Regions from separate parts of the Vibrio sp. M260118 genome, predicted to be linked through region 1. Evidence: riboswitches for the same ligand, from Rfam matches in the RefSeq annotation. Region 1 holds a riboswitch; the other holds the start of a gene.

Region 1 (4,720 bases):
TTTTACTTAGATTGGTATTACTTGCATGTACGGTTTCCCAGTTTAAAGTCGCTAAGGTCGATAAGCATGGTCTGAGTTTCCCAACTCTGATAGTACGATAACTTCCCCTATTGGTGTGGAACGAGTTGATATATGAGCGTTGCCGTTGATGTAGACCCTGTGAAAACGTCCCTTAAGTGCTTTCAGCATAAGATTGGTTCGGCAACGAGGAGTAAGGAGAGTGTGTTTGCGTGCACCAGATGAAGGTGTGTTTCCTTTTCTGTTACGAGTCTTTGAGTTGAGCTATTATGTGCTAATCACTACTCTTCTCCTCAATCCATCAGGGATATTTGACCTAGGTAAACTCAACAAGTTGATTTTTCTCTTTGAATAGCAAATTAAAGTGACTCCTGTAACTTTTTTAATTCAAAACTTTGTTTGATATAAGAGTCATGAATTTTTGTCGATTATTTGTCACTGGACGTTACAATAAGAGCCAGAAATTTATCTAGGGGGAGTTATGGGTCAACTTTCTATTCTCGGTTTTATCGCAATTGGCGGTGCTTTTGGTGCATGCTCTCGCTATCTTGTTTCTGAGCTTTGTGTTGCGCTACTTGGACGCGGATTTCCATATGGTACGCTGACCGTTAACGTGGTTGGTTCCTTCATTATGGGTTTGCTTATTGCGGCTTTTGAAAATGAGATGTTAGCTACCGAGCCGTGGCGTCAAATAATCGGGTTAGGTTTTCTTGGTGCATTGACCACCTTTTCTACATTCTCAATGGATAACGTACTTCTAATGCAGCAGGGAGCGTTTTTTAAAATGGGCGTGAATGTGTTGTTGAATGTCTTTTTGAGCATTTCTGCTGCTTGGATAGGGTTTCAAATACTCATTAAGAGCTAATGTTGGTGAAAATTTAGCTAATTATTGTTTATCACGGCTTGGTTTACCCAAGCCGTTTTTATATACTGCAATCACTTGTCGGAGTGCCATATGGCTGAGACCGTTTATTCGGGATCCGTTGAACCTGATCAGATTAATATCTGCGAAGGGAACAAGAGAAGATATCTATGCCAGTGTTCAATCTGGTTTATCTATCAAGTAATCGAATGTTGTCGTAATCCGTTAGTAGAAACTAATTAGGTACAATTCGATTCCTCTTGTCGCATCTTTCCGTCAAGCATTTTTATCCCGTTACTTTTTATCTAAGAATAACAAAGCAAGGAAAAATGCTATGTCGAGTCGCAAGCAAGCGAGACTGGAAGCAAAACAGTTCATTGATACACTCTCGGTACAACCGTACCCGAATTCAAGAAAAGTCTACGTAAAGGGCTCACGTCCCGATATTCGCGTGCCAATGCGTGAAATATCACTCGCTGATAGTCTCATCGGAGGCACAAAAGAAGCGCCTATTTTTGAGCCTAATGAGCCAGTACGCGTATACGATACCTCGGGTGTATACACAGATCCAGAACACACCATAGACCTCCACAACGGCTTACCTAAGCTGAGAGAAGGGTGGATTGAAGAGCGCGCTGATACTGAACTACTTGATGAAGTAAGCTCGGTGTATACCAAACAGCGCTTAGAAGATGAAACGCTAGACGATCTTCGTTACGGCAATCTACCGCGTATTAGGCGTGCTAGAAGTGGGCAGTGTGTGACTCAACTGCACTATGCTCGCAAAGGCATTATTACTCCAGAAATGGAATACATCGCCCTACGTGAAAATATGGGTCGTGCCAAGTACCGAGATGAAGTGCTGAATCAACAGCATCCGGGGCAAAGCTTCGGAGCGAATCTTCCAAAAGATATTACCGCCGAGTTTGTGCGTAAAGAAGTCGCTGAAGGCCGCGCGATTATCCCTTCTAATATCAATCACCCAGAATCCGAACCAATGATCATTGGCCGCAACTTTTTGGTCAAAGTGAACGCCAACATCGGTAACTCATCGGTTACTTCTTCGATTGAAGAAGAAGTAGAGAAGTTAGTATGGGCAACGCGCTGGGGTGGAGATACCGTTATGGATCTCTCTACTGGGCGTAATATTCATGAAACTCGCGAGTGGATTCTGCGTAACAGTCCGGTTCCGATCGGTACCGTACCTATGTACCAAGCGCTTGAGAAAGTGAATGGTGTTGCAGAAAACCTTAACTGGGAAGTGATGCGCGATACTCTGATCGAGCAAGCAGAGCAGGGCGTTGACTACTTCACTATCCATGCCGGTTTACTACTTCGTTATGTGCCAATGACTGCAAAACGCGTTACTGGCATCGTCTCTCGTGGTGGTTCTATCATTGCGAAATGGTGTTTAGCGCATCACCAAGAAAGCTTCTTATATACCCACTTCCGAGAGATCTGTGAAATCTGTGCTAAGTATGATGTGGCTCTTTCTCTGGGTGATGGTCTGCGTCCTGGTTCGGTTGCCGATGCTAACGACGAAGCGCAATTTGCAGAGCTTCGTACTCTTGGCGAATTGACCAAGGTTGCGTGGGAATACGACGTACAGGTGATTATCGAAGGTCCTGGTCATGTTCCAATGCATATGATCAAAGAGAACATGGAAGAGCAGTTAGAGCACTGTCATGAGGCTCCTTTCTATACCCTTGGTCCATTGACGACAGACGTCGCTCCCGGTTACGACCATATTACTTCAGGCATCGGCGCTGCCATGATTGGTTGGTATGGTTGTGCAATGCTTTGCTACGTAACGCCTAAAGAGCATCTTGGTTTACCAAACAAAGAAGACGTGAAAGTAGGCATGATCACTTACAAGCTTGCTGCGCACGCCGCTGATTTGGCGAAGGGACACCCTGGTGCACAAGTTCGTGATAATGCGCTTTCTAAAGCTCGCTTCGAGTTCCGTTGGGAAGACCAATTTAACTTGTCGCTCGACCCAGATACTGCTCGCGCTTTCCATGATGAAACCTTGCCTCAAGAGTCCGGCAAAGTTGCTCACTTCTGTTCGATGTGTGGACCAAAGTTCTGCTCGATGAAGATCTCGCAAGAGGTGCGAGAGTACGCGAAAGACACTGAGCAAGTTGCTGCGGACCAAGCTATCTCGATTAAAATGCTAGATGATCCTCTTGAAGGGATGCGTCAGAAATCGCAAGAATTTAGAGAGTCAGGTTCCGAGCTATACCACCCAGCAGCACATGCCGAGGTAAGTGACTAATGAGCAAAGTCCTTATTCCGTCATCATTGATTGAACTGACTGGTTTAGTTCAGCAATGTTTGTTGTTGGCGAAAGAACAGGGTTTTAGCATCGAAGACATTGGGTTGGGTGTGAGCCCAACTCAATCTATTCAGCTTGTTCGCGACCAACAGACCACACGCATAACGACAGATCTTATTGATGGTTATGATTCTGAGCATGAGAGTTCATTTGTGCTCTATTACCGCTCTGCTTTATCGGTAGAAGCGTGTGCTAAGCAACCGTCGAAAGCGATTTATATTGGCATTGCTGATACGCAGGTATCCGATGAAAAGGAGAAAGTGCTTCAGTTTGATATCTGGCGTCACCCAATTAACAACGAAGTGAGAGCGCTTTCCATTGAGTCCAAATTCAACGCAATGTTCGATCCCGAACATCACCTTGCTTGGATAGTAACGCTGACAGCACTCGATTTTCCTATTGAAGATGCGTTAACACTTGCTCGAGGAATGCTAACTCTACAAGCGAATGTTTCACGTGAAACACTGTTGAATGACAACATTGACGAGGTTCAATCAACTCAGTGGGCTGACCAATTTGATGATTTCCCCACACCTGTACTGGAGGATAACCGACTAGGTATTCAAGTTGGTTGGTCTGCACAAGGCGAGAGCGTTAGCTTTCCAACTCTAACTAAGCAAAGTCTAGGGCTCTATCCAGTCGTTGATGATGTTGCTTGGATTGAGCGTCTACTGCCACTAGGTATCAACACTATTCAGCTACGAATCAAGAACCAACAACAAGCCGATTTAGAACAACAGATCATTCGAGCAATTGAGCTAGGTCGTCAGTATCAAGCACAAGTGTTCATCAATGACTATTGGCAGTTGGCAATCAAGCATGGCGCTTATGGCGTTCACCTAGGACAAGAAGACATTGAAGAATCGAATTTGGCTCAGCTAACTAAAGCCGGCATTCGTCTTGGTCTTTCTACTCATGGTTATTATGAGCTACTGCGCATCGTACAAATTCATCCTAGTTACATCGCGCTAGGGCATATTTTCCCAACCACCACTAAACAGATGCCATCGAAACCACAAGGTTTGGTGCGCTTGGCTCTGTATCAAAAGCTGATTGATAGCATTCCCTATGGAAACACAGAGTCGGTTTTCCATTCTTCAATAGACAAAGCCGTTAGTGACTATGTGCTTGGCTTTCCGACGCTCGCGATTGGTGGCATTGACCAATCTAATGCTGATCAAGTTTGGCACACAGGCGTCTCTAGTTTGGCCGTCGTACGAGCTATTACGTTGGCAGAATCACCTCAGTCCGTCATCGAGTTCTTCGCACAACTGATGACGGAAAGACAGCTAACGTTTACTGAACAGAATAATGAACTGGTGCATAACAAGAGAGGCGAGCATGCTCACGGATAAGCAGTTCCTTCGCTATCAACGTCAAATTGCTCTTCCTGAAATTGCTGAAATTGGGCAAGAGCGTTTGAGCAAATCGCATGTGCTGATCATCGGTTGTGGTGGATTAGGAAGCGCAGTGAGTTTGTACTTGGCATCAGCGGGTGTTGGTAA
Region 2 (3,344 bases), on a different contig from region 1:
ACAACGACCAAGCCAACATGTTTCGTTTGCCAAAATAAACTGCCAAAAAAGGCTAAGCAGATCGCGGCAAAAATAGTATGCCCAGACGGAAATGAGTAATCTTTCTCTCCTTGCCAGTGCTTAGTGCGCCATGACGAGACTTTTTGCGAAATCTCACTAATCACCTCCGCTTTCTGCGTAGCATCAAGATTATAAAAATGTGCCGGCTGAGGGATTAGCAATTGATGTGACAGTATTTCAGTATAAGGACGCGGGCTCTCAGTCATATGTTTTAACCCGACTTTTGCAGCAAAACCAATCACTAAAATGATACTCAGTTGTGCTAGCTTCGACACAAGGTGTGAGTTAGTACCTACTATTTTCCACATAACTAAAACAAGTATCGAAAGGGTGATGAGAAAGCCTTTTGAGCCAGCTGACGCTGTTAATAGGGCGAAACTCCGTCCGGTAATATCTGTAACCTCTGAGAGCAAATCAATATAACCAACCAACATCGACATGAGCGCGATCACAAACAAGAAAGCGATAAGCAACACGATACCTTCGCCTTTTTCGCGGATGAAGTTTTTCACGATATGAATTCACTACAACAAGAAACAGAGGCTGAATATTAGTTGAGTAGGTGTGGAGAATTTATCAATACAATGTCAATTTAATGAAATTTCACACCTCAATCCCCACTTGAAACGGTAAAATTGATGCCATTATAAGTACGAGTGATTTTGCCACTCGCACTTATTTATATACCCTAATAACCTCAATGATTAATCGCTAACCCTTGCTGCCAGAAAGCGGTTTCCATCGCACTTGGTCGCCTTAACGGACATTGGTGTGCCCACAGAAAAAGTGATGCACCGGACCGTGCCCTTGGCCCACTTCTAACTGATCAGCATGAGCAATGGCTTGCGAGATGTATTGTTTTCCAAGATGCACCGCTTTGTGCAAGTTATAACCTTGCGCGAGATAAGAAGCAATCGCCGATGAGAGCGTACAGCCCGTTCCATGAGTATTTTTTGTCGCCACCCGTTTAGCGGCGATAAGTTCACTGCTACTTAACTCAATGAAAAGATCATTACTGTTTTCACCTTGTTCAAGATGACCACCTTTAAGCAGTACCGCCTTAGCACCAAGCGCTCGAAGTGACTCAATCATTGCGCCCATTTGCTCTTCATCTTGCGGCACTTCAACACCGATCAGGGCAGCACCTTCAGGGAGGTTTGGGGTAATAAGATCAGCGAGCGGTAGTAGCTCTTGTTTAAGGGTTGAAATCGCTGATTGCTCTAAAAGTAGGTCGCCGCTGGTTGCGACCATAACAGGGTCAACCACTAAGTGTTTAGGTTGATACTGACGAATCTTTGCTGCAACAACTTTGATGATCTCAGCATCGGCCAACATGCCAACTTTGACTGCAACTACATTGAGATCGCTAAACACTGCATCGAGCTGACTTTTAATATGCTCAAGGGGAATTGGGTGGATAGCAGATACGCCTTGGGTATTTTGTGAAGTAATGGCGGTGATCACTGAGCAAGCATAGCTGCCTGTCGCTGACATAGCTTTGATGTCGGCTTGAATACCGGCACCGCCACCGCTGTCAGAGCCAGCAATGGTGAGTACAATTGGGGTAGTGTCTTGTGAATGTGGCATAAATGCTCCTACTACAAGACGTAAAGGAACTCTCGACCACGAAAAGGAACTCAAGAAATGAGACTAATTCATCGAATGCGAGTACAGCCAATCACCGAGTTTGCAAACTGGCTGCGTATAGTTCCCTACGTCAGTGCTAACTGAATCAGGTTCAACGGGTCTCGCTTCGCGATCTCAGCCCTTTCCAAATGGGTTAGGCTCCCCGACTATTGCCGCGATAATAACAATAAAAATCTAATAAATGCATTACTTATTTGTTACCAAGTTCAAGATTAGCGACTAATTTCCCGATTGCACTTCACAAACAAACTTTAGTTATCAAAATTTATTTTTATCTCATAAACTAATCTGGATAATATTTTGTTATGAGAAGATGAGATGATTAACCCAACGTGGCTCAAGACCTTCGCGACATTGATGGATACAGGCCATTTCACCAAAACTGCCGAAAAGCTCTATATGACTCAGCCAGGAGTCAGTCAGCACATCAAAAAGCTAGAACAAGCGTGTGGATACCCACTCATTGAACGACATAACAAAAGCTTTGAAGTTACAGAGGCCGGAAAGAGAGTCTATCAATATGCGCTTCAGGCTGAGCGTCAAGAGTCGGAGTTACTGAACTCACTCAATATGGAAGACCCATATTCAGGCAGCGTCTCTCTATCATGCTCTGGGTCACTCGCCCTGCTTCTGTACCCTCATTTGCTTAATTTACAATGTAAACATCAACAACTGATTCCTCGACTTGAAGCCGCGCCACATCATAAGATCGTCGCGGATGTTCTCTCGGGGCAGACTGACATCGGCATAGTAACCCAAGTACCTTCTGACTCTCGATTTGATTCACAAGTGCTAGGCAATGAGCCATTATGCTTGATGTTACCCAAAAAGCGCGCAACGAAAACACTTACAAAAGATGATCTCAAAGAGATAGGATTGATCCAGCACCCAGATGCGGTGACCTATCTTTCTATCTATTTTGCTCAGTGTGGGGAGTCTGAACTGGAAAAAATGAACATTGATGACATTCCCGTCAGCGGATACATCAATCAGTTGAATCAGATCTTGATGCCTGTCGCCAATGGTTTAGGTTTCACTGTTCTGCCAAAAAGTGCTCTTGACTCATTCCCTGACAAACAGCGTGTCTCTATCTTTGAACCAAGTAATGAAGTCGTCGAGACCCTCTATTTTCTCACCAAACGACACCGTCAGTTACCGAAGCGTTTAGAAACAATCAAACGCGAGGTGATGACCCAGTTGCGATGAGTTGAGGCGAGTCGCTAAACAAAGCACACCTTAGTCCCAAGATCATCAATCAACGCGCCGCCTGATGAGCCAATTAGTACAAGAGTCATAATCAATGATTCACCCTTGGTCGAGGTCAATGAAAACAGTTCGACCTTTCTTTCACCTAACGCAAGAAATTGCGTTTTAATGTGATAGACCGAGTATTCCCAGCGTCCAGATTCATTTATCGTTAGTGACCCTAGAGTGTCCGGGTCAGCAACAACGCTTTTCGGGGCGAAGCGAACGCGAACTCGATTTTCATCACTGATTTGCAATCTACCAGAGTCAAATAGTAGCGGTGAAAACAGATTGGTACCTTGGAACTCTGCACCAAAAGGGATCGCTGTATCTATAACTTCATTGGAGTTCGCCATAACACCCTCCTAAAAACGGTAAAACTCACCATGTTG

The links. Region 1 has a riboswitch for thiamine pyrophosphate ahead of thiC (phosphomethylpyrimidine synthase ThiC). Riboswitches for the same ligand answer to the same signal wherever they lie in the genome.
Region 2: it holds a riboswitch for thiamine pyrophosphate, as region 1 does, so the genes downstream of both, thiD (bifunctional hydroxymethylpyrimidine kinase/phosphomethylpyrimidine kinase) here and thiC (phosphomethylpyrimidine synthase ThiC) in region 1, are expected to answer to the same signal.

What each region holds. Positions count from the first base shown of each region.
Region 1 is NZ_JATABG010000255.1:97-4,816, forward strand. It holds gene crcB (fluoride efflux transporter CrcB) at 500-883, shown strand; TPP riboswitch at 953-1,051, shown strand; gene thiC (phosphomethylpyrimidine synthase ThiC) at 1,215-3,155, shown strand; gene QTO00_RS14260 (thiamine phosphate synthase) at 3,155-4,570, shown strand; partial or broken gene QTO00_RS14265 (ThiF family adenylyltransferase) at 4,557-4,720, shown strand, end outside.
Region 2 is NZ_JATABG010000352.1:260-3,603, reverse strand. It holds partial or broken gene QTO00_RS16565 (phosphatase PAP2 family protein) at 1-572, opposite strand, end outside; gene thiD (bifunctional hydroxymethylpyrimidine kinase/phosphomethylpyrimidine kinase) at 817-1,647, opposite strand; TPP riboswitch at 1,753-1,862, opposite strand; gene QTO00_RS16555 (LysR family transcriptional regulator) at 2,026-2,913, shown strand; gene QTO00_RS16550 (VCBS domain-containing protein) at 2,928-3,308, opposite strand.